One region of the Microbacterium sp. MMO-20 genome, then DNA from elsewhere that is predicted to be linked to it. Evidence: predicted binding sites of a transcription regulator. Region 1 holds the regulator's gene; the other holds the start of a gene.
The links. The regulator HspR, encoded in region 1, represses chaperone genes until heat shock. The targets are predictions, from matches to a motif close to AAGTTGAGTCNNNNNGACTCAACTT.
Positions count from the first base shown of each region.

Region 1 (14,250 bases):
GACCCGCTCGAGCCGAGCGGGTGGCCGAGGGCGATCGCGCCCCCGTCGGCGTTGACGATGTCAGGGTCGAGTCCCAGGCGCCGTATCGAGGCGAGCGCCTGTGTCGCGAACGCCTCGTTGAGCTCGACCGCTGCGAGGTCCGCGACCGTGAGGCCGGCTTTCGCGAGCGCCTTCTCGGTCGCGGGCACGGGGCCGAGGCCCATGATCTCGGGGGCGAGCGCGGCGGCGGCGTGCGCGACGATGCGTGCCCGCGGGCGCAGTCCGTGGCGCTCGACCGCGAGGCCGCTGGCGACCACGACCGCGGATGCCCCGTCGCTCAGCGGGCTCGAGTTCCCGGCGGTCACGACCTCGCCGCCCGCGACGACGGGCCGAAGGCGCGCGAGAGCTTCGGCGGTCGTCTCGCGACGGGGCCCCTCGTCGGTGTCGACGACGCCGCGCGGGGTCTCGACCGCGACGATCTCGGGGGCGAGGCGGCCGACGTCGATCGCCGCGATCGCCCGCTCGTGACTGCGCAGGGCGAACGCATCGGCATCCTGCCTCGTGACGCCGTCGACGCGGGCGACCTCTTCGGCAGTCTCGGGCATGGAGAAGGTCGCCTTGTCGCGCGCGGCGAGGCGCGGGTTCGTGAAGCGCCAGCCGATCGAGGTGTCGAACGCCTCACCGGGCTTCGCCCACGCGCGTGCGGGCTTGGCCTGCACCCACGGCGCGCGGGTCATCGACTCGACGCCACCGGCGACGACGATGTCGGCGTCGCCCGCGCGCACGGCGTTCGTGGCGATCGCGATCGCCGACATGCCCGAGGCGCACAGGCGGTTGACCGTGATACCCGGGATGTGGTCGGGCAGACCCGCGAGGAGCACCGCCATGCGCGCCACGTTGCGATTGTCCTCGCCGGCCTGGTTCGCGGCGCCGAGCACGACCTCGTCGATCGCGTCGACAGGCACGCCCGCCAGGGCGACGGCCTGGCGCACGACGAGAGCGGCCAGATCGTCGGGGCGCACGTCCGCGAGCGCGCCGCCGTAACGGCCGACGGGGGTGCGGACGCCGCCGATCAGGTAGGCCTCGGACATCGTCATCCCCTCGTCCGCCATCGTCGGCGAGCTGCGCTTGTTTACAGAACAATCGTTCAGTAATAATGGCAGAGGTGCTGTGGGGCGGCAAGCGGGCGCGACGGCGAGGCGTCTCCCGCGCACCCCGAGGCGCGGAGTGCATAGTGCCAGACTGGAGACATGACCGTGGATGCCGCAGCCGCACGCACCGCCGCGGCGACGCCCGCATCCGCAGCGCTGCCGGCGTCTCCCGCGTCACCGGCCCGCCGTGGCCGCCCGGGCTACGACCGCGCACAGGTCATGACGATCGCGGTGCAGTTGTTCAATGATCAGGGGTACGACGCGACATCGGTCGCCGACCTCGCCGCCAAGCTCGGGCTGACGAAGTCGGCCCTGTACCACCACGTCGAATCGAAGGAGTCGATCCTCGCGGTCGCCCTCGACGACGCTCTGACGGGACTCGAGCGCGCCCTCGACGACGCGGTCGCGGTCGAGGCGACCGCGCTCGCGAGTCTCCGGCACATCGTGCGCGGAGCGGTCGGCGTGCTCACCGCGAAGCTGCCGCAGGTGACGCTCCTGCTGCGCGTGCGCGGCAACAGTGAGATCGAGCGTGCGGCGCTCGAGAGGCGGCGCGCGTTCGACCACCGCGTCACGGCGCTCGTGCGCGAGGCTCAGAGCGCGGGCGATCTCGTCGGCGACATCGACGCCGCCGTCGCAACCCGCCTCATCTTCGGCATGGTCAACTCGCTCACCGAGTGGTACCGCCCGGGCGGGGCCGTCGACCCCGAGCAGCTGGCCGACGACGTGCTGCGTCTGTCGCTCGGCGGGCTCGAGTGCGACCCCGACGGCGGCCGAGCGGTCGGCGGGAGCCTCTGATGGCGGCGGATGCCGCGGCATCCATCCGCACCGGGCCGCACGAGCCGTGGCGCATCGCGCTCGGAGAACTCGACGCCAAGCTCGGGGTCGAGATCGTCGCGCAGTCGGTGGCCGGCGTGATCGCGACGATGCCCGTCGCGGGCAATACGCAGTCGCTCGGCCGTCTGCACGGAGGTGCAAGCGCGGCACTCGCCGAAGCCGTGGGGTCGTGGGCCGCGCTCATCTTCGCGTCGACCCACGGCAAGGCGTGCGTCGGGGTCGACCTCAGCATCACGCACCATCGTGGAGCGCGCGCGGGTGTCATCCGCGCGACGGCGACGCCGCTGCATCTGGGGCGCCGGGTGACGACGCACGAGATCCGCATCGAGCACGAGGACGGCACCCACCTCGCGACCGCCCGCATCACCAACCTCCTGATCGAGCCCGAGTAGCCGAATGCTCTCCACCAGACGCACGGCAGCACCGCCCCCGGGGTGGGAGAGGTGCTGCCGAATCGTTCTCGCGGATCAGGCCTCGCGCGTGGCCGCGCCGCGCGCGAACCCGGCGTCGAAGCCGCGCATCGGCGGCCCCGCGCGTCTGCGGCTGCTCGAAGCGCTCGCCGCGGCATCCCACTCGCTATCGGTGAGCGAGCTCGGCGAGGCGATCGGTGTTGATCAGCCGCGCGCCTCGCGGCTCGTGCAGCAGGCCGTCGACCTCGGGCTCGTACGCCGTGAGGCTGATCCCGACGATGCGCGCCGCACGCGAATCGCACTGACCGACGACGGCGCTCGCGTCGCGCGGGGGTTCCGCGGTCAGCGCCGCGAGCACCTCTCGCAGGCGCTTCGGGGCTTCACCGCCGACGAGCGCGCCGAGCTCGCGCGCCTCCTCGCCAAGCTCGCCGACGCTTGGCCCGACCACCGCTGATCGCACCCGACGGGTGCGCCCCGGCGCCGCGAGCACATGCGGGCGCCGCTCCGCAACCCCCGGCTCGCTTTGGCGGACCGGATCCGTGCCTCGGTTCCGTGGAGGGATGACCGCGTCGACTCTGGCCGCCGATCCGCTGGCCTCACGCCCCCTCGCCCGCTGGGTCTTCTGGCCCGCCGCCGTCGTCATCGTGGGCGTCGCGGCCTTCGCGATCGCCGTGCCGGATGTCGCCGAGCAGACGTTCGCGACGATCCAGTCGACGATCGTGCGCACCTTCAACTGGTACCACGTGCTGATCGCGGCGTTCTTCGTCGCCTTCGTGCTTGTGCTGGGGTTCAGTCGCTTCGGAGACATCAAGCTCGGCAAAGACGACGACGAGCCGGAGTTCTCGACCGGAGCGTGGTTCTCGCTGCGGTTCGCCGCGGGCATGGGCATCGGCCTCGTCTTCTACGGCGTGAGCGAGCCCCTCAGCCACTTCGTCTCGCCCCGGCCGGGCGTCACCGGCACCGAGGCGCAGCTCGCGCAGAGCGCGCTCATCCAGACCTACCTCCACTGGGGCGTGCAGGCCTGGGCGATCTACGTCGTCATCGGCGTCGCGCTCGCCTACGCGATCCACCGCCGCCGCCGTCCGGTGTCGATCCGCTGGGCGCTCGAACCGCTCCTCGGCAAGCGGGTGCGCGGCACCTGGGGCAACGTCATCGACACGCTCGCCCTCGTCGGCACGGTGTTCGGCGTGGCCACCTCCCTCGGCCTCGGCGTCCTGCAGATCGGCGCGGGACTCGGTGCTGCAGGGTTCGGGACGCCCGGCACGGCTGTGCAGATCGTGATCATCGCCGTCATCACGGTGTTCGTCCTCGCCTCGGTGCTCTCCGGGGTGGGGCGCGGCATGAAGTGGCTGTCGAGCTTCAACCTGATCCTCGCCGCGGTGCTCCTCGTCTTCATCCTGTTCGCCGGTCACACCGAGTACCTGCTGCGCGAATGGGTGCAGTCGATCGGCGCGTACCTGCAGAACTTCGTCGGGCTGAGCTTCACGGTGAGCGCGTTCCAGGGTGAGGCGGGAGAGCAGTGGCAGGCGGCCTGGACGTCGTTCTACTGGGGCTGGTGGATCTCGTGGGCGCCGTTCGTCGGCATCTTCATCGCGCGCGTGAGCAAGGGGCGGACGGTGCGCGAGTTCGTCCTGGGCGTGCTCGTCGTGCCGACGCTCGTCGGCATCCTGTGGTTCGCGGTGCTGGGCGGGTCTGCGCTCTACCAGGAGATCCAGAGCCCCGGCTCGATGCTCGCCGCCGACGGTTCGGTCGATCTGCAGGGCGCCCTGTTCCAGCTGTTCCAGCACCTCCCCGGAACGCGGGTGCTCACGCTCGGTGCGATCCTGCTGATCGGCATCTTCTTCGTGACATCCGCCGACTCGGGCGCGCTCGTGATGGGGATGATCGCCACCGGCGGCGACGCCGAGCCGAAGCGCTGGATCCGCGTGTTCTTCACGCTCGCCACGGCCGTCCTCGCCGTGGCCCTGCTCCTCGCCGGAGGGCTCTCGGCGCTGCAGACGGCTGCCATCACGATCGCGCTGCCGTTCAGCGTCGTGATGCTCCTCATCTGCTGGGCGACCGTCATCGCCTTCCGACGGGAGCGCCGCGTCTACGAACGCGCCGAACGCGCGCAGCTGGTCGACTACGTCGGAGAGCACTACGGCCTCGACGTCGAGACGGGCAACGAGCAGGGCGTGCGGATGCCGCGGTGGTGGCGCGCGCGGCGGCATCCCCCGGCCTGACGCGTCGACGGTCGGGTCGCCTCGGCATCCCGCCCGCCCCGGCGCCCCGCCCGCTCCGGGGTCTCGCCCGCTCCGGCAACCCGCCCGAACTGCAAGGGATCGTGCGCGCCACGCCGAGCGCAGCGGGGATGCCGCGGCGTGTCGTCCGCACGACCTTGCAGTCGCGTCGGGCCGCGTGCCGGGACCGGCGCGTTGCGTCGGGTGCGCGCGGCGCCCGGTCAGGCCCGCCGCACGTGCTTCGGCAGGCGCACGAACAGCAGCAGCACGAGCCCCGCGAGCAGCACGATCGCGATGCCCAGAATGCCCCAGTAGGTCGCCCCGAAGGCGACGATGAAGAGGGTCCACATGGCGGGGGAGATGAAGCTCGCGACACGACCCGTGGTCGCGTAGAGGCCGAAGATCTCGCCCTGCATGCCCGCGGGGGTGACGCGCGCGAGGAGCGAGCGCGACGCCGCCTGCGCGGGGCCCACGAACGCGCAGAGGATGAGACCGCCGACCCAGAACGGCGCCTTGCCGCCGTCGTGCAGCAGGAACACCGCGAGAGCGATCACGACCAGGCCCGTGAGCGAGGTCACGATGACGGCGCGCGCCCCGAACCGGTCGTCGAGTCGCCCGGCGATCACGGTCGAGACCCCGGCGACGAGGTTCGCGACGATGCCGAAGATCATGACCTCGTTCGGCGAGAAGCCGAACGCGACGGCGGCGAGGACCCCGCCGAAGGCGAAGACGCCCGCGAGTCCGTCTCGGTAGACGGCGCTCGCGACGAGGAACCAGAACGTCGACCGGTGCTCGCGGTAGAGCCGCGCGACGTCGCGCACGAGCTCACGGTACGCGCCGAAGAAGCTCACACGCCTGCCGTCGCCCGCCCGCGCGGGAGGCTCGGGCACGTTGAGGAACAGCGGGATGGAGAACACGATCGTCCACACGGCGCAGCCGACGGCGATGAGCCGGTAGGCGAGGCCGTTCGAGGTGTCCATGCCGAACCAGTCCGCGAAGGTCAGTGCGACGACGAGGCCGAGCGCGAGGATGCCACCGATGTAGCCGAGCCCCCAGCCGAGCCCGCTCACACGGCCCACGGTGCGCGGCGTCGACACGCTCACGAGCAGCGCGTTGTAGTTGACTCCCGCGATCTCCGAGACGACCGCGCCGATCGAGACCATGACCGCGCCGTACCAGAAGTAGATCGGGTCGGCGAAGACGAAGAAGAGGCTGAACTGGATGAGAGCGAGGAGCACCGTCGTCACGAGCAGCCAGCGCTTCTTGCGCCCCGCGCGGTCGGCGAGCTGGCCGAGCACCGGAGCCACGAGCAGGATCAGGACGCCGGCGAGGGTGGAGATCAGCCCGTATCCGCTCGAGAGGTCGGCGAGGGCTCGCTCCTTCACCGGGTCCTTATCTGCGAGGGCGGCGATGTCCGCCGGGAGGAAGTGGTCCGAGACGAGGTAGAGCGACACGAAGACGAAGGTCAGAATGACGGAGTTGAACGGCTGGGTCGCCCAGTCCCACATCGCCCACGAACGGACTTGGCGGCGCGGCACCTGCCGCTCGTCGCCCGAGTCCTGGAACATCTCGCCGATCGCGCCGAGCGCTCGGGTGTCGGCGGGCATCGGGGGTTTCGGGGCGGAAGCGGGGTCCATGTCGGTCATGCTGAGGCCCTTCGATGAACGGGTGGTGACGGCGCCGTCACGGTGCGTGCTCAGACTATGACGGCCGAGGCGGATACCGTGGTCACCATGGCATCCGATATCGCGACCCCTTCCGCCGACGCACAAGCCGCTGACGCGCACACCGCAGATGTGGTGGTCGCGGCATCCGACCCCGCCTCCACTCCGACGTTCGCCGAACTCGGCCTCGACGCGCCCGTCCTCAAAGCGCTGAAGGACGTCGGCTACGAGACGCCGTCGGCGATCCAGGCGGCGACGATCCCCCCGCTGCTGGAGGGGCGCGACGTCCTCGGCACGGCGCAGACCGGCACGGGCAAGACGGCGGCATTCGCGCTGCCGATCCTGTCGCGCCTCGAGCTGTCGCAGAAGACGCCGCAGGCGCTCGTGCTCGCGCCGACCCGTGAGCTCGCGCTCCAGGTCTGCGAGGCGTTCGAGTCGTACGCGGCGCACCTGAAGGGCGTCCACGTCCTCCCCGTGTACGGCGGCCAGGGATACGGGCAGCAGCTCTCTGCGCTCCGCCGCGGGGTGCACATCGTCGTCGGCACGCCCGGGCGCATCATGGACCACCTCGACAAGGGCACACTCGACCTCTCCGAACTGAAGTACCTGGTTCTCGACGAAGCCGACGAGATGCTGCGGATGGGTTTCGCGGAAGACGTCGAGACGATCCTCGCCGAGACCCCCGACGACAAGCAGGTCGCTCTCTTCTCGGCGACGATGCCGGCGCAGATCCGCCGCCTCGCGGGCACCTACCTGAAGAACCCGGAGGAGATCAACGTCAAGGCGAAGACCTCGACGGCGACCAACATCACGCAGCGCTACCTCGTCGTGTCGTACCCGCAGAAGGTCGACGCCCTCACCCGCATCCTCGAGGTCGAACCGTTCGAGGGGATGATCGTCTTCACCCGCACCAAGAACGAGACCGAGACCCTCGCCGAGAAGCTCCGTGCCCGCGGGTACACGGCCGCCGCGATCAACGGCGACATCGCGCAGGCCCAGCGCGAGCGGACCGTCAACCAGCTGAAGGACGGCAAGCTCGACATCCTCGTCGCGACCGACGTCGCTGCGCGCGGGCTGGATGTCGAGCGCATCAGCCACGTCGTCAACTTCGACCTGCCGATCGACACCGAGTCGTACGTGCACCGGATCGGTCGCACGGGTCGCGCGGGCCGTACCGGCGACGCGATCAGCTTCGTCACTCCGCGCGAGCGTCGCATGCTGGCATCCATAGAGAAGGCCACGCGCCAGCCGCTCACCGAGATGTCGCTGCCGAGCGCCGACGACGTCAACGCGACGCGCCTCACCCGCTTCGACGACGCGATCACGGCGGCGCTGTCGGAGACCGAGCGCATCGACCGCTTCCGCGACATCATCAACCATTACGTGCGCCACCACGACGTGCCGGAGGCCGATGTCGCGGCCGCGCTCGCCGTCGTCGCACAGGGCGAGACGCCGCTGCTGCTGGATGCCGCCGACGACGAGCCCGTGCGCCGCGACCGTGACCGGTTCGACCGTGACCGGGGGCGTGACCGCGACCAGGGTGAGCGCGGCGAGCGCGGTGACCGGCCGCGCCGCGAGCGGCGCGACGGGGCGACGGCGACCTATCGCATCGAGGTCGGCCGCCGGCACAAGGTCGAGCCGCGGCAGATCGTGGGGGCGCTTGCCAACGAGGGCGGGTTCCGCCGCGAGGACTTCGGCGCGATCCAGATCCGACCCGACTTCTCGCTCGTGGAGCTTCCCGCAGACCTCCCGCGCGCGACGCTCGACCGCCTCGCGAACACCCGCATCTCGGGCCGACTCATCGAGATCAAGCCGGACCGTTTCCAGCGCTCCGCGAAGCGCCCCGAGCGCGGCGACCGCGATCGCGACGACCGCCGGGAGCGCCCGCGCCGTCGCTACGACGACTGATCCCACCTCCGCCCGCCCGCCGAGGGTGCACTCCTTTTCGCCGAGGGTGCATTCCTCTTCGCCGAGGGTGCACTCCTTTCGGCCGAGGGTGCGGCCGCTTCTCTCGAGGGTGCATTCCCCCTCTCCTGTGGCTGCACCTTCGCGTGAAACGAGTGCACCTTCGCGTGAAACGAGTGCACCTTCGCGTGAAACAAATGCACCTCGCGAGGAACGAATGCACCCTCGCGTGAAACGAGTGCACCCTTGGGTGAGGCGAAAGTTGAGCCGATTCATATCAAGTTCACTTGACACGGACGGAAGCCGCGGGTAACGTGGCATCCATCACAAGTTGAGCCTCTACGACTCAACCCCACAGATTTCTCCGCGAAAGGAACAACACATGGCACGTGCAGTAGGTATCGACCTCGGTACGACGAACTCCGTCGTCGCCGTCCTCGAGGGCGGCGAGCCGAAGGTCATCACCAACGCCGAGGGCTTCCGCACGACCCCCTCGGTCGTCGCGTTCACGAAGGACGGCGAGGTGCTCGTCGGCGAGACCGCCAAGCGCCAGGCTGTGACCAACGTCGACCGCACGATCTCCTCCGTCAAGCGCCACATGGGCACCGACTGGAAGACCCAGCCGATCGACGGCAAGCAGTACACGCCGCAGGAGATCTCGGCGCGCATCCTGCAGAAGCTGAAGCGCGACGCCGAGCAGTACCTGGGCGACACCGTCACCGACGCGGTCATCACGGTGCCTGCGTACTTCAACGACGCCGAGCGTCAGGCCACGAAGGATGCCGGTGAGATTGCCGGCCTCAACGTGCTGCGCATCATCAACGAGCCCACCGCGGCGGCCCTGGCCTACGGCCTCGACAAGGGCAAGGAGGACGAGCTCATCCTCGTCTTCGACCTCGGTGGTGGTACGTTCGACGTCTCTCTGCTCGAAGTGGGCAAGGACGACGACTTCTCCACCATCCAGGTGCGCGCCACGGCCGGTGACAACCGGCTCGGCGGTGACGACTGGGACCAGCGCCTCGTCGACTACCTGATCAAGCAGTTCAAGAACACGACCGGCGTCGACGTCTCGGGCGACAAGATCGCGCTGCAGCGCCTCAAGGAGGCCGCGGAGCAGGCGAAGAAGGAGCTCTCGTCTTCGACCAGCACCTCGATCAACCTGCCGTACCTGTCGCTCACCGAAACCGGCCCCGTGTCGCTTTCGGAGACGATCACGCGCGCGAAGTTCGAGGACCTCACGAAGGACCTGCTCGACCGCACGAAGAAGCCGTTCAACGACGTCGTCGCCGAGGCGGGCATCAAGGTCGCCGACATCGACCACGTGGTCCTCGTCGGCGGCTCGACCCGCATGCCGCAGGTCACCGAACTCGTCAAGCAGCTCACCGGCGGCAAGGAGCCCAACAAGGGCGTCAACCCCGATGAGGTCGTCGCCGTGGGTGCCGCCCTCCAGGCGGGCGTCCTCAAGGGGGAGCGCAAGGACGTGCTGCTGATCGACGTCACCCCCCTGAGCCTCGGCATCGAGACCAAGGGTGGCATCATGACGAAGCTCATCGAGCGCAACACCGCCATCCCGACCAAGCGCAGCGAGACGTTCACGACCGCCGACGACAACCAGCCGTCGGTCGCGATCCAGGTGTTCCAGGGTGAGCGCGAGTTCACGCGTGACAACAAGCCGCTCGGCACCTTCGAGCTGACCGGCATCGCGCCGGCTCCCCGGGGCATCCCGCAGGTCGAGGTCACGTTCGACATCGACGCCAACGGCATCGTGCACGTGTCCGCGAAGGACAAGGGCACCGGCAAGGAGCAGTCGATGACGATCACGGGCGGCTCGAGCCTCCCGAAGGAAGACATCGACCGCATGGTGCGCGAGGCCGAGGAGCACGCCGCCGAGGACAAGAAGCGTCGCGAGTCGGCCGAGGTGCGCAACCAGGCCGAGACGCTCTCGTACTCGATCGAGAAGCTCATCAAGGACAACGAGGACAAGCTGCCGGCCGAGGTCAAGGACTCCGTCCAGGCCGATGTCGACGCGCTGAAGTCCGCGCTGGCGGGCGACGACGAGGATGCCGTGAAGACGGCCTTCGACAAGCTCAACGCCTCGCAGTCGCAGCTGGGTGAGGCGATCTACGCCTCGCAGCAGGCTGCCGGTGAGCAGGGCGACCCGACGGTCGGCGAGCCCGGCAACGGCGAGACGCCCAACCCCGAGGAAGACGTCGTCGACGCCGAGGTCGTCGATGACGAGGACGACAAGAAGTAAGAGAATCGGAACATGACGAAGGACTTCGAGAACGAAGTCCCCGGTGACGAGGGGTCGGATGCCACGGCATCCGGCCCCGACTCGCAGGAGGACTCCCTGACGGTCGACGACATCCTGGGGGCGGAGCAGACCGACGACGCTGCCGTGGCCGAGGCATCCGATGAGGACAAGGATCTGCTGCTCGACCTCAAGCGCGTGCAGGCGGAGTACGCCAACTACCGCCGCCGCACCGAAGAGCAGCGCGAGGTGGAGATCGCCCGCGCCACGGGGTCGGTCGCGAAGGGGCTGCTGCCCGTGCTCGACGACCTCGACCGCGCCGAGAAGCACGGCGACCTCGCCGAGGGGTCGCCTCTCGCGGTCATCGCCGAGAAGCTCCGTGCCGTCGTGTCGCGGCTCGGTGTCCAGACCTACGGCACCGCCGGTGAGGCGTTCGACCCGCAGCAGCACGAGGCGATCTTCCACGCGCCCAACCCCGGTGGCGTCGCCGACGGCACGATCCTCGACGTCGTGGAGGTGGGCTACCGCCTGGGCGACATCGAGCTGCGTCCGGCGAAGGTCGTCGTCGCCGGCTCGCCCGACTGAGTGGTGATTCCGACGAGACTCAACCCCGAGAAGGGAGGTGTCCATGGCCAGTCAAGACTGGTTCGATAAGGACTTCTACAAGACACTGGGCGTCGCCAAGGACGTCTCCGAAGCCGACCTGAAGAAGACGTACCGCAAGCTCGCGCGCAAGTACCACCCCGACTCGACGCAGGGGGATGCCGCCGCAGAGGCGAAGTTCAAGGAGATCAGCGAGGCGTACGCCGTGCTGTCCGACAAGGACCAGCGCGAGGAGTACGACCAGATCCGCGCGATGGGATCGGGCGGTGCCCGCTTCCAGGCACCCGGCGCCGGCGGTACGGGCGGGTTCGAAGACGTGTTCAGCCGCTTCGGCGGAGGCTCGCGCGGCGGCTCGTACCAGTCGGCCGATTTCGACGACCTGTTCGCGATGTTCGGCCAGCAGCAGGGATCCGGCCGATTCGGGTCGGGGCGCTTCGGCCAGTCCAGCGGCGGCTTCCAGGGCTTCGGCGGCCCGCATCGCGGCGCCGACGTCACGGCGCGGACGACACTGGACTTCCAGACCGCGGTGCGCGGCGAGACGATCACCCTCGCCGGAGAGGACGGCAAGCCGTTCAAGGTGAAGATCCCCGCGGGTGTCGCGGACGGGCAGAAGATCCGCCTGCGCGGTCGCGGCCGGCCGTCGCCCGACGGGGGCGAACCGGGCGACATCGTCGTTCAGGTGACGGTGCGCCCGCACCCCGTGTTCACACGGGACGGCCTGAACCTGCGCCTCACGGTGCCGGTCACCTTCCCCGAGGCGGCGCTCGGCGCGACGATCGAGGTTCCGACGCTCGGTGGCGATCCCGTCAAGCTGCGCGTCGCCCCCGGCACGCCGTCGGGGCGCGTCCTGCGCGTCAAGGGGCGCGGTGTGGCCTCGAGCAAGGGCACGGGTGATCTGCTCGCCGAGGTCCAGGTCGCGGTACCCGCGCACCTGGACGACAGGGCCAAGGAGGCTCTCCTCGCCTTCCAGGCGGCAGAGCCCAAGGAGAACCCGCGCGCCGAGCTGATGGCGAAGGCGCGGGAGTAGTCATGGCGCACGACGAGGTCGACGAGGAGGCCCCGATCTTCGCGATCACGGTCGCGGCGGAGCTCGCGGGCATGCACCCGCAGACGCTCCGCCAGTACGACCGACTCGGCCTCGTCGTCCCCGCCCGCACCCAGGGCGGATCGCGCCGGTACTCGCTGCGGCACGTCAAGCAACTGCGCGAGGTGGCCTCGCTCTCCGCCGAGGGCATGAGCCTGCCCGCGATCTCGCGACTCATCGAGCTCGAGAACACCGTGCGGTCGCTGCGCGCGCAGGTGCGCGATCTCGAAGGACGGCTGCGCGACGAGGTGGAGAGTCGCTCGCGCGTATTCGCCGCAGGAGCATCCGGATCGGTCGTCACGCTCCGCCACGGCACGCGCGTCCGGCGCGCCACGGAAGTCGTGGTGTGGCGGCCGCCGGCAGACGACTGACGCTCACGCCTCGGCGGCGAACGCCGTGAAGTCCTGACGTGAGAGGTCGGCGTACGCCTGCGACCACGCGACGATCGCGTCGGTGACGATGCGCCCGTCCCCGATGTAGCCGACCACCTCCCCGGCCGACGGCGACTGCCCGTGCGCACGTGCGAGAACGGCGGCGCACGCCCGGGCGTAGAGGGCGAAAGACTCGTCGTCGAGCACCTCGGCGTCGATGCCGCCCTTCATGTCGCGGAACTGACGCACGTAGTAGTCGCGCTCTCCGCGGAAGAACCCGAGGAAAGGGTCGGAGACGCCCTGCAGGATCCGTTGCATCGCCACGACGCGCGCTCCCTGCCCCCGGGCCCGGATCAGTCCGTCGAGGTCGGGCGGCTGTGCGCAGCGGCCGTGGTCGATGAGGACGCTGCGCCCTGCCTCCTTGGTCTGCATCAGGAGCATCGAGCCGTCGCCGTCGACGAGCGCCGACAGGTAGCATCTCGTCCCGATGCTCCCCACCCCGACGACTCGGCGCACCGTGTCGGCCATCTCGTAGTGCTTCAGCAGCAGGCGGATGTCGGCGCGCGTCGTCTCCAGGTAGGCCGCCAGCGCGTCGCTGACGGACGCGGCGACATCCGGGTCGAGCACCGTCATCGTGGGAGGAGTCTCGATGAAGCGGACGCGGCCCTCGGCATCCACTCGGGTGAGCTTGCGCGCCGCCTGCTCCGTCGTGCGCCTCGACGCGTCGGCGATCGCGCGCGTCAGGACGCGTCGCGACGCCTTGCTGCCGCCGGTGAGGCCTCCGGCCGCGTCGAAGTGCTGGTAGTACCGCGCGAGCGGGGCTGCCGCCGTGCCCTGGCGCAGCGACGTGGCGTACTGGCGCACGGCGGAGCGCGCCGCGCTCGTCGTGGCCGCCTCGTCGCGCCCGGTCGACTGCCCCGCGATCACGATGCTCGCGACGAGGCGCTTGAGATCCCACTCCCACGGCGCCCACGCCGCTTCGTCGAAGTCGTTCAGGTCGAAGACGAGGGTGCGCTGCGGTGACGCGTAGAACCCGAAGTTGGACACGTGCGCATCGCCGCACGAGGCGACCAGGATGCCGCTGCTGGGGCCTGCGGCGAGGTCGGCCGCCATGAGCGCGGCCGTTCCTCGGTAGAAGGCGAACGCGCTCTCCGACATGCGCTCGCGCCGCAGGGGGACGAGGTCGGCGCCGCGCGTGGCATTCTGCGCCGCGAGGATGCCGAGGGGATCACGCCCGTCGACGACCAGGTCGGCAAGGCGTCGGCGCGGGGTGTTCTTCCGCGCCGCGGTACCCGCCTCCAGCCGCCGCGCGGTCGAGGCGGGGGCGAGGCTCGCAGGGTTCACCATGCCGTCATGATGGCACGCGGTCGCTCTCCCCCGAGACGAACGGCTCAGCTCGGGCCGAGCCGCAGCACGTCTCCCGATCCCGCGAGGGGGACGTCGCCGACGAGGCGCAGACTCCGTGCGAGCGCGTCGAGGGCGGAGTCCGCGGTGCCGAAGCGCTCACGATCGCCGCCGACCGCGGTCAGCGTGACGAAGGCGTCGCCCGTGTCCCACGTGTAGGTGACGTACGGCGGAGGGGATGCCGCGGCATCCGCCCCGGTGCCGACCGGCCGCGCCGGCGGAAGCGGCACCGCGAGCTTCTCACCCGCGCCCAGGAAGGGGCTGCGGAAATCCTCGGTGTCGTCGTACTCCATCGGCATCATCGCCCGCGCCGCGCGCAGCTGCGGCGTGGCCTGCTGCACCTGGGCGAGCGCGACCACGAGCTCGGGATCGTCT
Region 1 covers NZ_JBBCUU010000005.1:159,117-173,366, forward strand. The annotation lists gene WFI52_RS08955 (thiolase family protein) at 1-1,070, opposite strand, end outside; gene WFI52_RS08960 (TetR/AcrR family transcriptional regulator) at 1,230-1,925, shown strand; gene WFI52_RS08965 (PaaI family thioesterase) at 1,925-2,356, shown strand; gene WFI52_RS08970 (MarR family winged helix-turn-helix transcriptional regulator) at 2,445-2,828, shown strand; gene WFI52_RS08975 (BCCT family transporter) at 2,935-4,596, shown strand; gene WFI52_RS08980 (MFS transporter) at 4,815-6,239, opposite strand; gene WFI52_RS08985 (DEAD/DEAH box helicase) at 6,327-8,165, shown strand; gene dnaK (molecular chaperone DnaK) at 8,545-10,416, shown strand; gene WFI52_RS08995 (nucleotide exchange factor GrpE) at 10,429-10,998, shown strand; gene WFI52_RS09000 (DnaJ C-terminal domain-containing protein) at 11,042-12,043, shown strand; gene WFI52_RS09005 (heat shock protein transcriptional repressor HspR) at 12,046-12,471, shown strand; gene WFI52_RS09010 (DUF2252 domain-containing protein) at 12,475-13,818, opposite strand; gene WFI52_RS09015 (hypothetical protein) at 13,863-14,250, opposite strand, start outside.

Region 2 (14,250 bases), on a different contig from region 1:
AATCTGCAGCTCGGAGCGGCGGCGCTATGCGCAGGCCCTCGGTGCCGCTACCGGCCGTCCGGTCGCTCATGTCTCCGATTCCCCGACTATCGTCGTGCCGCTCGCACGCTCGCGTGCGGACAGCGAGCGCATCGTCCTCGATGTGGATGCCGCCATCGACGCGCTGCACCTGGAACCGTGCCTGCGACGCCCCGCAGCCGAGATCATCTGCGTCGTCGACGCCGTCCATCTGCTGGACGACCTCCGCGACGACTCGCCCCTCGTGCGCCGCGCTGCACCCGGCGACGATCGCGGCGACGTCGGCGCGCGCGCCCGACGCGCGGTCTCACAGTTGGAGGCGGCCGCGCACGTGTGCATCGTGAACTGGGAGCGCGTGGACACGGCGACTCTCTCGGTCCTCATGTCCCTCGTCGCGCATCTGGGACCGACGGCGCGAGCGCGGCTCTCCCGCGGCGCGGCCGACGACATCCGCGCGCTGCGCGCTGGCGGCACTCCCACGGGCGTCGAGGAGGTTCTCGAACGCGCGGGCTGGGTGCGGGCCCTCAACGACGAGCACGATCCGTATCTCACCGACCCTCGCGTCACGACGGAGCGCTACGAGCGCCTGCTCCCCTTCCACCCGGCGCGGCTCGTGAGCGCACTCGAGAGCATCGATGAGGGAAGGGGAGGCCGCATCGTCCGTTCGGCGGGCTTCTGCCGGATCGCCTCGCGCGCGCATACCCTCGCGCGCTGGGATCAGGTGGGATCCGCGATCTGGATCGACCCCCTCGACACCGCGATGGCGAGCAGCCTCACGGGACAGGACCTCGTTTTCACCGGAATCGACGTGATGCCCGGAGCGGTCGCGCGCATCCTCGATACCGCCCTCGTCACTCTCGACGAGCTCGCCGCGGGTCCCGCCGAGTGGGTGAGGTGGGCCGACCCGTTGCCCGAGTGGTTCGTCGATCCGGAGCTGCTGTAGAACGGCCGAGGCTTCGCGTCAACCCCCTCGCTCGGCTGACGGCGACGACGTTAGCGTCGATCCACTGGCGAGAGAAAGGGGAACCTGATGGGACTCGACGACAAGATCAAGAACGCGGCCGAAGACCTCGGCGGCAAGGTCAAGGAGGGCGTCGGCAAGGCGACCCACAACGAGAAGCTCGAAGCCGAGGGCAAGGCAGACCAGGCGAAGGCCCACGTCAAGAAGGCGGGCGAAGACGTCAAGGACGCCTTCAAGTAAGCAGCCCCGCAACGCCCGAATGCCCCCGTATCCCAGGACGGGGGCATTCGTGCGTCCGGGGAGAAAGCCTGGCTTCGCGGGTGCCGGGTCGGCGACAGCCGGGAGTCGACGTGTCGGTCGCGAACACGAACCTATGGATGCGATAAGAATCACGAAAAGATAACGACGAACCCTTGTGGACCGTTATCTGGCCGTTATAGAGTGCTTGCACGGTAGTTGTTTTGCTGTGGCAGCTACCGACATGTGATTGCAGGACACTCTTGGTGCAAGGGACAAGGGCCGGTCGGATGCCTCTCCGACCGGCCCTCACTCTGTCTGCGCCACCCTGTGATGGACTGGTGCCATGACCGACCTCGCGATCTCGCTGACCCTCGACGGCTCCCCCGACCTGCCGAGCGCGGCGCTGCAGGCGCTCTACCGCATCACCGGTCGCTCCACGGTCGAACTTCGGCACGCGATCCGCGACCGCACGCCCCTCGTCACCGCCCGTCTGTTCGGCGCCGAGCACATCACTGCCGCACCGCGCCTCGAGAAGACGATCGCGTTCCTCGACGAGCACGGACTCGCTTTCGCGCTCACCGAGACGGTCGACGGGCTGGCCTCCCCGATCGATCGCGCGACGCTCCGCGCGATCCTCGAGCCAGGAGACGGCTCGGGCGGCTGACGTCAGACGCCGCCTCCTCCGCCTCCCCCACCGCCACCCCCGGCCGAGCCGCCGCCCGACGATCCACCGGAGGTGGACGACGAGCTGGATGCCGCGGCCGACAGCCCCGCGATGCCCGACGAGAACGATGCGGCGTCGAATGCGCCGGTGCCGTAGTACCAATACGGCCCGGTCGCGCCGACGGCCGTGTAGAGGACGGCGAGCTCGCGCGACCACGCCTTCTCCTGCCCGAACACGACCGCGTACGGCAGCAGCTTCTCGTAGAGCGCGAGCTTCTGCCGTGGGTCGTTCACGTCCACCGTCACGCGCTCCGCGCCGGACGGGGATTGGAGCATGCGGATCCGGTCGGCCTCGGCCCACGCGATGAACTCCTCGAGCCCCCTAAGGTGATCCCGCGTTTCGGCGCCCGCGGCCGAGAGCGGCCTCCGTGCGACGAGACCGACCACGACGACCACGATGACCGCCGTCGCTGCGATGAGAGCCGCCGGTACGAATCCGCCGATACCCGCAGAGAGCATGAGGACTCCCGAGAAGACCACGACGGCGCCCGCGATGAGGGCGACGACGATCGGCCACGCCCGCGACCCCGCGGGCACCGTCTTCCGCAAGCCGCGCGCCACGAGCTCCCTGTCGGCCATCGAGAGCAGCTTCTGCACGCGCGACGCGAGTCGCGAATCCTGCTTTCCGAACTCGTAGCGCTCTCCCGGCATCCCGCTCGGGAAGAGCGCCTGCAGCAGAACGTGACCGTCGGCGTCGGCGCGCGCCGGGTCGACCAGCTCCGCGACGAGCTTCGTCTTGCCCGTCCAGGTGCGATCGCCCTCGACGATGCGGATCGAGCCGGAGACGGCCTGCTCGAGGATCTCCGCCGCGACCGCCTTGTCGCGCTTGCCGAGAAGCACAGCGCTCTCCAAGGCATCGACGTTCGACGGCGGATCGTATTCGGCGATGATCGTCGGACGCCCGGGATCATCGGCGAGCGGGCGCCTCCGCGCGCGGATCGCGAGCGCGCCCGCGCCGACCACACCGAGCACGCCGACGCCCTGGATCCATCCGAACGGCGAATCGAAGTAGTTGTCGTCGAACAGCGCGAAGGTCCCCGGCACGAACCCCACCGACATCGTGAGCGTCTGGTGCGGTGCCAGCGCCCCGGCCGATGCCGTGATGACGACACCTCCGTCCGGGATTGTCTGGGAGGTGATCGAAGCGCAGGCATCCGACGCCGCCTGGCCGCCTTGATAGCACGCCATCTCGCCCGTGAGGGCGGACGCGAGGGCCGCGTCCAGGTGGAGGCGCGCCGTGACCGCGCCGAACGGCTGGGCCCAATCGACGCCGTTGACGTCCCAGTAGAACTCCAGCCCGGTGTCGGGGAAGTCCCACGTCACGTTCTCGAGTGTGTACGAGATCACATACGTCTGGCGTCCGTGCACGTACGAGTCGGCGCGCGAGACGATCGAGAGCGCTCCGTCGACATCCTCCGTCTCGCTCTCGCGCGGCACACCGTTCTCGTCGGTCACCGACTGCAGCCGCGGGTGGAGCGGCTGGTGATTGTACGTGTCGGGGACGAGGCGGCGGATGCCGCGGTTCTGGTCGCTCTCGGGGAAGACGGCGACGATCGTCTCGACGACCTCGAGCCGACTCGTGCCGTCATCGGCGCGGGTGAGGGTGTAGTCGGCGTCGAACGAGTCGAATGTGAAGTCGTCGACGTCACCGGAGACGGCCGTGAGGGCGCGATCCGCGGATGCCGCGAACGCCGTCACCGGCGAGATCAGAGCGGCCATGAACGCAACGATCAGCGTCGCCGCGAACCCCGCGGCGAGCTTCGCGAGCGGCGTCGCGAGGGTGCCGGCAGGGGACGCTCGCAGGCGGGATCGGGTCATGCCCCCCACCCTAGGACGCCCTGTCGGCGCCGCGCACTACAGTGGACGCCATGACCGATCGCCGCCTCGCCGTCGCCGCGTGGGAGAGCCTGTTTCGCGCGCAGCACGAGGTGTTCCGCGAGATCAGCACCGACTTCTCCGAGACCGACCTCACGCAGGCGGAGTACGACGTGCTGCTGACCGTCACGCGTGGCGAGTCCGCGACGGCTCGCCTGCGCGATGTGACGGCGAACATGCTCATCAGCCAGCCGAGCGTCTCGCGGCTCGTGGATCGCATGGTCGCCCGCGGCCTGCTCGCCAAGTGCCCGGACCCGCAGGACGGCCGCGGCGCGATCCTGCGCGCGACCGACGAGGGGATCGCCGCGTTCCGGCGCGTCGCCTCCGCGCATGGCCGATCGATCGCCGACCGGATGTCGGTGCTGAGCGACGCCGAACTCAGCCAGCTGCAGTCGCTCGCGACGAAGCTGCGCGGCTGCTGATCCGACGTCCGGCCTCAGGCTGTGCGGCGACGCAGCGTGAGCGATGCGAGAACGAGCGCGGCGACGGCGAAAGCCGCGACGATGAGAAGCGGCCGCCACAGGTCCCACCCGTCCGCGCCGGTGGCGACGGCGTTCACCGCATCGATCGCGTGGCTGAGCGGGAGCCAGTCGCTGATCGCGTGGAGGACGTCGGGCATCTGATCACGCGGCATGAAGAGACCCCCGAGGATGATCTGCGGGAAGACCAGCAACGGCATGAACTGCACCGCTTGGAATTCGGTGCGCGCGAATGCGCTCGCGAGGAGACCGAGCGCCGTGCCGAGCAGGGCGTCGACGACGGCGACGAGGCCGAGCTGCCAGAGCGGCCCGTCGACGTCGAGGCCGCAGACGAGCACCGCGAAGGCGACCGTCACGACCGCCTGAAGAACGGCCATGAGTCCGAAGGCGAGCGCGTACCCGGCGATGAAGTCCGCCTTGCCGAGCGGCGTCGTCATGAGCCGCTCGAGGGTGCCGCTGCGACGCTCGCGCAAGGTCGTGATCGACGTGATGAGGAACATCACGACGAACGGGAAGAGCGCGAGGATCGGGCCGCCGACGCGGTCGAACACGCCGTCCTGATCGCTGAACAGCCAGGCGAAGAGGCCGACGAGCAGGCTCGGTGCCACGAGCATGAGGATGATCGAGCGCGGGTCGTGTCCGAGCTGACGCAGCACCCGCCCTGCGGTGGCGAGGGTGCGCGCGCCGTTCACGCGGCATCCTCGCGTCGGATCAGGGCGAGGAATGCGGCATCCGGATCGGACGCACCAGTGCTCTCCAGCAGCCCCGCAGGCGTCGTGTCGGCGATGAGACGACCCGCACGAAGGAGGAGCAGTCTGTCGCAGCGCAGCGCCTCGTCCATGACGTGGCTCGAGATGAGCAGCGTCGTGCCCGCGTCGGCGAGCGCGCGGAAGAGGTCCCACAGCTCGGCGCGCAGGACAGGGTCCAGCCCCACCGTGGGCTCGTCGAGGACGATCAGCTCCGGCGTACCGAGCATCGCGACGGCGAGCGAAACGCGATTCTCCTGACCGCCCGAGAGCGCACCGACGAGCCGATCGGCCTGCCCCTGCAGCCCGACTTGGCCGATCACTCGGTCGACGTCGCCGCGCGGCGCCCCGAGAATACGTGCGAAGTAGCGGAGGTTCTGACGCACCGTCAGATCCGAGTAGACCGAGGCGGCCTGCGTGTCATAGGCGACCCGGCGACGGAGACCGCGACTGCCGGCGGGAGCGCCCAGCACGGTCACCGTGCCCGCGGCGATCTGCTGCACACCGACGATCGAGCGCAGAAGCGTCGTCTTGCCGCACCCGGACGGGCCTAGCAGGCCCGCGATCGAGCCCGTCGGGATGGCGACGTCGAGCCCGGAGAACACCTCGGTCCGGCCCCGCCGTACGCGCAGTCCCCGCACCTCGACGGCGGTCGGACTCATGCGGATGCCGGGTTCGACGCCTTGCCCTCCAGCCACAGCGTGTCCGTCGCATCGCTGTGGGTCGTGCCCGAGCCGACGTGCTTCGCGTCGATCTTCGGTCCTTTCGTGATGACGTGCACGAGCGCCATGGCGTGCCCGCGCCCGAGGCCGTAATCTTCGGCGAGCCACGCGATGATCTCGCCCGCCTTCGTGTCGACGCCGTACCCGCGTGCCGTCGCCTCGTCGATGAACTGCCGCGGGGTGCGACCGGTCTTCTCCTCGATGTTGTCGAGGTACGCCTGGAATGACATGCCGCTCAGCCTAGAACCCCCGAGCGCTCCGCGGTGGGAGACGACGAGAACGGGATACCGAGGGTGTGAACCCGGCATCCCGTTCTCGCTGCGTCTTCTTACTGGTCGATCGGCTGCGGCTCCGACGTGGACTCACGCGCCTGCACCGTGGACGCGGCGTCGGAGACGACGTGCACCTTGCGCGGCTTGGCCTTCTCGCTCACGGGGATCGTGACCGTCAGCACACCGTTGTTGTAGGTCGCGGCGATGCCGTCGGTGTCGATGCCCTGGCCGAGATTGAGCTGGCGGAGGAAGCTCGCGGCCTCACGCTCCCGCGTGATCCACTTGACGCCCTCGCCCTCGCTGAGAGTGCGCTCGGCACGGATGGTGAGCAGCTGACCGTCGACGTCGACGTCGACGGAGCCGGGGTCGATGCCCGGCAGATCGGCGGTCAGCACGTAGTGGTCTCCGTCGCGGTACAGGTCCATCGGCATTCGGCGCGGTCCGCGTCGCGTGTCGAGGAGCCCCGCCGCGAGGCGGTCGAGGTCGCGGAACGGGTCATGAGTGGCCATTGTTCTCTCCCTTGTCCAAGATGATTGCGGATGATCTCAAAGTTGAGCCTAGCCGACTCAACCGATCTCAGATTAGCACTCTCCCCCTGAGAGTGCCAACGGCCTCAGCCGTATGCGCCGACGAACCCGCGACGCGCGCGTGAACCCTGCGCCCGTGGGCAGCGCTCAGCACTCGATGACGTTGACCGCGAGACCGCCCTCGCTCGTCTCCTTGTACTTCGTGGACATGTCGATGCCCGTCTGCCGCATCGTCTCGACGACCATGTCGAGCGACACGTAGTGCTCCCCATCGCCGCGGAGGGCGAGTCGGGCCGCCGTGACCGCGGTGGATGCCGCGATCGCGTTCCGCTCGATGCACGGGATCTGCACGAGACCGCCGACCGGGTCGCACGTGAGACCGAGGTGATGCTCCATCGCGATCTCGGCGGCGTTCTCGATCTGCCGGTTCGTCCCGCCCATGACGGCCGTGAGCCCTCCCGCGGCCATCGCGCACGCCGAACCGACCTCGGCCTGGCATCCGCCTTCGGCGCCGGAGATCGACGCGTTCGCCTTGAAGAGCGAGCCGAGCGCCGTCGCCGTGAGGAGGTAGCGCCGGATGCCGCGGCGGCGGTTCGCCTCCGCCAAGGCGGCTTCGTCCTCATGATCGGGCGTCTCGAGTGCGCCGAGCGCTCCGGCGCCGTCCGGCGGGTGCAGGCCGAGCAGCGCCGACCCGACGAGCTCGCCGTAGGGCGTCACCGCGGTCGACGAGCCGAGCCCTGAATCGGCGAGGAAGCGCCACCAGTACATCGCGACGGCCGGGACGATGCCTGCGGCACCGTTGGTCGGCGCGGTGACGACGCGGCCACCCGCGGCGTTCTCCTCATTGACGGCGAGGGCGAACGCGCCCAGCCATTCCCCGGGGAGCTCGCGCCCGGTTCCCGCCTCCGCCGCTTCCAGCTGTTCGCGGATCGCGCTCGCACGACGCTTCACACGCAGGATGCCGGGGAGCACGCCTCCGGTGTGGTCCGAGTGGAGCCCCGCGTCGACGCACGCCGTCATGGCGTCCCAGATGGCGTCGAGCCCCGCGGCGACGTCTTCTTCGGGACGCAGCGCCTCTTCGTTGCGGCGGGCGGCCTCGGCGATCGTGAGACCCCGCTCGTCGCACAGCGCGAGGAGGTCGGCGGCGGTGGAGAACTGCAGGGGGAACGGCGTGGAGGCCACCTCGATGTCGGCGCCTTCGCGGCGGATGAATCCGCCGCCGATCGAGTAGTAGGTGTCTTCGGCGAGGACGGCACCCGCGGCATCCCAGGCCTGCAGCGTCATCGCGTTCGGGTGACCGGGCAGGCGCGTGCGCGGCTCGAAGGCGATGTCGGCGCGGGCGAACGAAACGGGCCTCTCGCCGGCCACGAGAAGCGACGCCCCGTCCTCCCAATCGGCCCACGCGCCACGGACGAGATCGGGGTCGACCGTCTCGGGCTCGTGACCCTGGAGGCCGGCGACGACCGCGTCGGGCGTGCCGTGACCGATCCCGGTGGCTCCGAGCGAGCCGTACAACGCGCACGTCACGCGGGCGAGACCCGGGAGCGCATGGATGCGCGCCGCGAAGTCGCGCCCGGCCCGCAGGGGGCCGACCGTGTGTGAGCTCGAGGGTCCCACTCCGATGGAGAACAGCTCGAACGCCGAAACGTACGCACTCATCCTTCGAGCCTACGCCGGGCCGCCGCGCGATGGCACGCGCGCGCAGCCTGCGCCGTAGGCTGATCCGCATGGGGACTGACCTACCGTGACCGCGCTCACGACACTCGCATCCGACCGCACGGCGGCCCTCGACGCCGCGGAGGCGGCGGGGCGCGTCGACGACGCGTTCCGGGGTCGCTTCGACGCGCAGTTCCCGCGTCTGCACGGCCTCTTCACGCGGCTCTACGGCGAGCGGCCCGATGGGCAGGAGCAACTCGCCGCGACGGTGGCCGCGGCATCCACCTCGTGGAACGCACGGCCGCTGGAACTCAAGGTGCGCGACGCGCAGCGCGAAGCGGATGCCGGCTGGTTCCAGTCCGAGCGCATGCTCGGCGGCGTCGCCTATGTGGATCGATTCGCCGGCAACCTCGCCGGCATCCGCGACCAGATCCCGTACTTCCGCGAGCTCGGCTTGACCTATCTGCACCTCATGCCGCTGTTCGACTCCCCCGACGGCGACAACGACGGCGGTTACGCCGTGTCGAGCTATCGGAAGGTCAATCCGAGCCTCGGGACGATGGAGGAGCTCACCGATCTCGCCGCGGACCTCCGCACGGCCGGGATCTCGCTCGTCGTCGACTTCATCTTCAATCACACGAGCAATGAGCACGAGTGGGCGAAGAAGGCTGTCGCGGGCGACCCCGAGTACGCCGACTTCTACCTGATCTTCGACGACCGCGAGATGCCCGACGCGTACGAGCGGACGACACGCGAGATCTTCCCCGACGACCACCGCGGGTCGTTCGTGCAGCTCGACGACGGTCGTTGGATCTGGTCGACGTTCTACCACTACCAGTGGGACCTCAACTACGCGAACCCCGCGGTCTTCCGCGCGATGGCGGGCGAGATGCTGTTCCTCGCGAACCGCGGCGTCGAAGTGCTGCGGATGGATGCCGTGGCCTTCATCTGGAAGCGCCTGGGGACCTCGTGCGAGTCGCTCCCCGAAGCGCACCTGCTGCTGCAGGCGTTCAACGCCGTGCTCGCCATGGCGGCGCCCGGCATGGTGTTCAAGTCGGAGGCGATCGTGCACCCCGACGAGGTCGTCACCTACATCTCGCCCGAGGAATGCCAGCTGTCGTACAACCCGCTGCAGATGGCGCTCACGTGGGAGGCGCTCGCGACGCGCGACGGGCGGCTCCTGCAGGACGCCCTCGAGGAGCGCCACGCCCTGCCCACCGGCACGGCGTGGGTCAACTACGTGCGCAGCCACGACGACATCGGGTGGACCTTCGCCGACGAGGATGCCGCGCGCTACGGCATCGACGGCTACGCGCACCGGCAGTTCCTCAACCGCTTCTACACGGGGCGGCACGACGGCACGTTCGCGCGCGGCGTCGCCTTCCAAGAGAATCCGACCACCGGGGACGCGCGTGTCACGGGAACGACGGCGTCGCTCGCCGGAATCGAAGCGGGCGACGCGGGCGGCGAGGACCGGGTGGTGCTCGCTCACGCGTTGGCGCTGTCGACCGGCGGCATCCCGCTCCTGTACTTGGGCGACGAGGTCGCCCAGCTCAACGACTACTCCTATCGTGACGACCCGGTGCGCCGGGGCGACAGCCGCTGGGTCCACCGCGGCAATCGACCGCGCGATCGATACGCCGAGCGGACCGACGTGAACACCCCCGCCGGGCGCGTCTTCCGCCGGCTGACGAAGCTCATCGCCGTGCGGCAGCAGGCGAGCGAGTTTGCGGGCGGCGAGCTCATCGGGTTCCGCACGCCGCACCCCTCGGTCATCGGCTACCAGCGGCCGGGCGCGCAGACGCGCGTGCTGGCGCTCGCCAACGTCGGGGATGCCGAGGTGCAGATCGATCCGCTGACGCTGTCGGGCTTCGCCCGCGACGCGTACGACCTCGTCCACGACGCGGAGGTCGACCTCGACGAGGGGCTCACCCTCCCGCCGCACGGCTTCGTCTGGGTGCGGGTCACTCCGCTCTGATCGGTCACCCGATCGGACGGGGTGTGCGCCGCGGGGCGGGCTCCGCACACGCGCGGGCGGACGGTCCGTCTGGTGAACGTCTGCGGGGCGGATGATCGTCCGAGGTGTGCGGCTCCTCTTGATCCGACTCGATCCGGCGTATTGAATGGCCGACGACAGCCGCGCGGCGCTCCCGCCGCACGGCGAGCCGTCCAGAGCCATGACAGGAAGTGATCCCCGTGGGAACCACCGTCTTCGAAAGAAGCGCACCCTCGGCATCCGTCGTCGACCACAGTCTCGACCAGACCCGCGAGGGCGTCTTCTGGATCGACGATCTGCCCGCAGCGCTCCGCCCCGACCGGCCGCCGCTGCGCGGAACGGTGCGCGCCGACCTCGTCGTCGTGGGCGCGGGGTACACGGGGCTGTGGACGGCCCTTCTCGCGAAGCTCCGCGATCCGCACAGACGCGTCGTGATCGTCGAGGCGCAGCGGGTGGGCTGGGCGGCGTCCGGCCGCAACGGCGGCTTCTGCGAGGCGAGCCTCACGCACGGGCACGAGAACGGCGCGAGCCGGTGGCCGAAAGAGATCGACACGCTCGAGCGACTCGGGCGGCAGAACCTCGACGAGATCGAGCGGACGGTCGCCGACCTCGGCCTGGACGTGCAGTTCGAGCGGACGGGGGAACTCGCCCCCGCGATCGAGGAGCACCAGCTCGCGTGGCTCGATGACTGGCGCGCCGAAGCGGCGGACGATCCCGATGTCGTCTATCTCGACGAGGAGGCGGTGCGCGCCTCGGTGAACTCGCCGACCTACCTCGCGGCGATCTGGGAGAAGCGGTCGAGCGCGCTCGTGCACCCCGCGCGGCTCGCCGCAGAGCTCGCGCGGGCCTGCGAGGAGCGCGGCGTCGAGATCTTCGAGCGCTCGCACGTGACGTCGCTCGATTCGTCGTCCGCCGGCGTGACGGTGATCACGTCGGGTGGGTGGGTGCGCGCGGCACAGGCGGTGCTCGCGACGAACGTCTTCCCGTCGCTGCTGGCGCGCAACAAGCTGATGACGGTGCCGGTCTACGACTACGCGCTGATGACCGAGCCGCTCACCTCGGAGCAGTGGGATGCCATCGGATGGCGTGATCGCCAGGGCATCGGCGATATGGCCAATCAGTTCCACTACTACCGGCCGACGCAGGACGGGCGGATCCTCTTCGGAGGCTACGACGCGCTGTACCACTACGGGCGTCGCGTAGACCCGCGGTACGAGCACCGTCCCGACGTGTGGCGAAAGCTCGCCTCCCACTTCTTCACGACGTTCCCGCAGCTGGAGGGGCTGCGCTTCTCGCACGAATGGGCGGGAGCGATCGATTCGTCGACTCAGTTCACAGCGTTCTTCGGCACGGCGCGCGGTGGCCGCGTGGCCTATGCCGCCGGCTTCACTGGGCTCGGAGTGGGGTCGACGCGGTTCGCGGGCGAGGTGATGCTCGACCTCCTGGCAGGTGAAGACACCGAGCGCACGCGACTGGAGATGGTGCGGAAGCGCCCGCTGCCGTTCCCGCCCGAACCGGCGGCGGCGGTGGGAATCAACCTGACGCGATGGTCGATGAACCGCGCCGATCACAACGAGGGCAAGCGGAATCTGCTGCTGAAGACCCTCGACGCGCTCGGGCTCGGGTTCGACTCGTGAGCGGCTCTGACCTGGGCGAACTGGAAGCCGGCGTCGTCGTCTCCGCTCTCACCGTGCCCGTGCCGCTCGCCGCGGTCCCTGCGGAACAGATCGTCTCGGGCTCGCCGTCGACGGGCGCGGTCGACCTCGACGAGGACATGGGCATCGGCGTCTGGGAGATGACCGTCGGCGCGATGCGCGACACCGAGATCGACGAGGTCTTCGTCGTGATCGCCGGCGATGCGACGGTGGAGTTCGTCTCGCCCGCACTGGACGCCGTCGAACTCGCGCCGGGCGCGGTGGTGCGACTGAGCGCCGGCATGCAGACCGTCTGGACGGTGCGCGAAACGCTGCGCAAGATCTACTTGGCGTAGCGACAGACTCGGGTCAGCGCTTGGCGGTGACCTCGACCTCGAACTCCACCTTCTGTCCCGTCGAGCTGTTCGTGAGGGTCACGGCGGAGTCTCCCTCCGACAGCGCCGTGAGACCGGGGTTGAAGCTGGCTGAGGCATCCTTCTTGCCGGGCGTGAACGACACCACCTCGGGATCGTCGATGTCCGCCGTCCAGTCGGTGAAGGTTTCGTCGTCGCCGACGAGGTCCACTGCGCCGCCCACGGGCACCGTGACGGTCGTGCCGTCGATCTCCGTGAGATCCGCGATGACAGGAGCGGGCAGTTGCGCCGACGCGCTCGTCGTCGCCGGCGTCGAGCTCGCACCCGAGCAGCCGGCGAGCGCGACGAGCAGAGCGAGGGATGCCGCGGCGAGGGCCGTGCGGACAGGGCGAGTTGCAGTCATGTGGGTTCCTCCGGTCTGCGCCGACGCGCGTCAGGGGCACCCTATCACCCGACCGAGAAACGGAGCACCCGACAGTCCGTCTCGCGGAGCCCGGAGAACCCCTCAGATCGTCGCCGGAGATCCGCCACGTGGGAACGCAGAATCGTTTCGGACCGCGATGGAGAGGACCTCGGGATGACCCGCAAGAAGCTGCGCACGATGACGCTCGTCGGCATCATCTACTTCTCCGTCTCGGGCGGCCCCTTCGGCCTCGAGGAGCTGATCTCGACGTCCGGGGCGGGCATCGCCCTGCTCGCCCTCGTCGTCGTGCCGATCGTGTTCAGCGTGCCGACGGCGCTCATGTCGGCGGAGCTCGGCAGCGCGATCCCCGTCGAGGGCGGCTACTACTACTGGGTGAAGTCTGCGCTGGGGCCCTTCGCCGGCTTCACAGTGGGCATCTGGCAGTGGCTCAACGCGTTCCTCGACACCGCCCTGTACCCCGTGATCGCCGTCGACTACCTCGCGCAGTGGTTTCCCGCGCTCGAACGCGGCAACGGCGCCATCCTCTCCCTCTTCGACGGGAGGGTGAGCCTCGACTGGCATTGGCTCACCGCGATCGCCTTCATGGTGCCGCTCGCCTGGCTCAACATCCGCGGCTCGCGCCTCGTCGGCGACTTCTCGGTGCTGCTGATGGTCCTGATCCTCCTCCCGTTCTTCGTCATGACGGTGCTCGGACTCCTGCGCATCCTCGGCGGCTCCGCCGCGCTCGATGCCATCCCCTTCACGGCTCCCGAACAGACGCCGATGGCCGCCTTCGGCGCGGGTCTCGGCATCGTCATCTGGAACTACATCGGGTGGGACCAGCCGTCGACCGTTCTCGGCGAGGTCGATCGACCGGGTCGCACCTACCTCAAGGCTCTCGCGATCTCCCTGCCGCTCATCGCGATCGCCTACATCCTGCCGACGATCGCGGCCCTCGCGTCCGGACTGCACGCGGACGACGTCACCGCGTGGGAGGACGGTGATTTCGCCGCGGCGGGTGGCCTGCTCGGTGGGCCGTGGCTCATGCTCGCCATCACGGTCGGCGCACTGGTCAGCCAGATCGGCCTCTTCTCGTCGCTGCTCATGTCGGGCTCGCGCGTGCCGAAAGTGCTCGCCGCCGACGGGTATCTGCCGCAGGCGCTCGCGCGCGACGGACGCTACGGCACGCCGACCGCCGCGATCCTCGTCAGCTGCGCGATCTTCGCCGTGTTCTGCGCGCTCGACTTCGCGACTCTCGTCAACGCCGACATCATCACGAACCTCGCCGCGCTCATGCTCGAGTTCGCCGCCTTCATCGTGCTGCGCCGCCGCTACCCGAACCTCGTGCGCCCGTTCGTCGTCCGCGGCGGGTGGGTCGCGGTCGGTCTCGTTGTCGCCCTCCCCGCCGCACTCACCGTGTACATGGTCATCTCGACCTTCCACGAGGAGCCGGGCGCACTCTGGGTGGGCCTCGGCATCCTCGCTTTCGGCGTGCTCCTCTACCCGGTCCTCACGCGCTTCGTGAAGCGCGGCCGACCTGACGCCCCGGTCGATATCGATCTCGGCGCACCGGCGCGGACGGCGACGACCGCTCGCTGATGCCGGTCACGCCCGCACGGCGGAC
Region 2 covers NZ_JBBCUU010000001.1:49,960-64,209, reverse strand. The annotation lists gene WFI52_RS00380 (GTP-binding protein) at 1-961, shown strand, start outside; gene WFI52_RS00375 (CsbD family protein) at 1,049-1,219, shown strand; gene WFI52_RS00370 (hypothetical protein) at 1,563-1,883, shown strand; gene WFI52_RS00365 (DUF2207 domain-containing protein) at 1,886-3,760, opposite strand; gene WFI52_RS00360 (MarR family winged helix-turn-helix transcriptional regulator) at 3,811-4,239, shown strand; gene WFI52_RS00355 (ABC transporter permease) at 4,254-4,988, opposite strand; gene WFI52_RS00350 (ABC transporter ATP-binding protein) at 4,985-5,704, opposite strand; gene WFI52_RS00345 (DUF4287 domain-containing protein) at 5,701-5,994, opposite strand; gene WFI52_RS00340 (Hsp20/alpha crystallin family protein) at 6,093-6,545, opposite strand; gene WFI52_RS00335 (L-serine ammonia-lyase, iron-sulfur-dependent, subunit alpha) at 6,711-8,222, opposite strand; gene WFI52_RS00330 (alpha-amylase family protein) at 8,308-10,197, shown strand; gene WFI52_RS00325 (NAD(P)/FAD-dependent oxidoreductase) at 10,416-11,852, shown strand; gene WFI52_RS00320 (cupin domain-containing protein) at 11,849-12,205, shown strand; gene WFI52_RS00315 (hypothetical protein) at 12,219-12,626, opposite strand; gene WFI52_RS00310 (APC family permease) at 12,801-14,225, shown strand; gene WFI52_RS00305 (PucR family transcriptional regulator) at 14,232-14,250, opposite strand, start outside.
Region 2: WFI52_RS00340 (Hsp20/alpha crystallin family protein) is a predicted target of HspR. The motif match lies at 6,585-6,609, and genes of this name have one in related genera.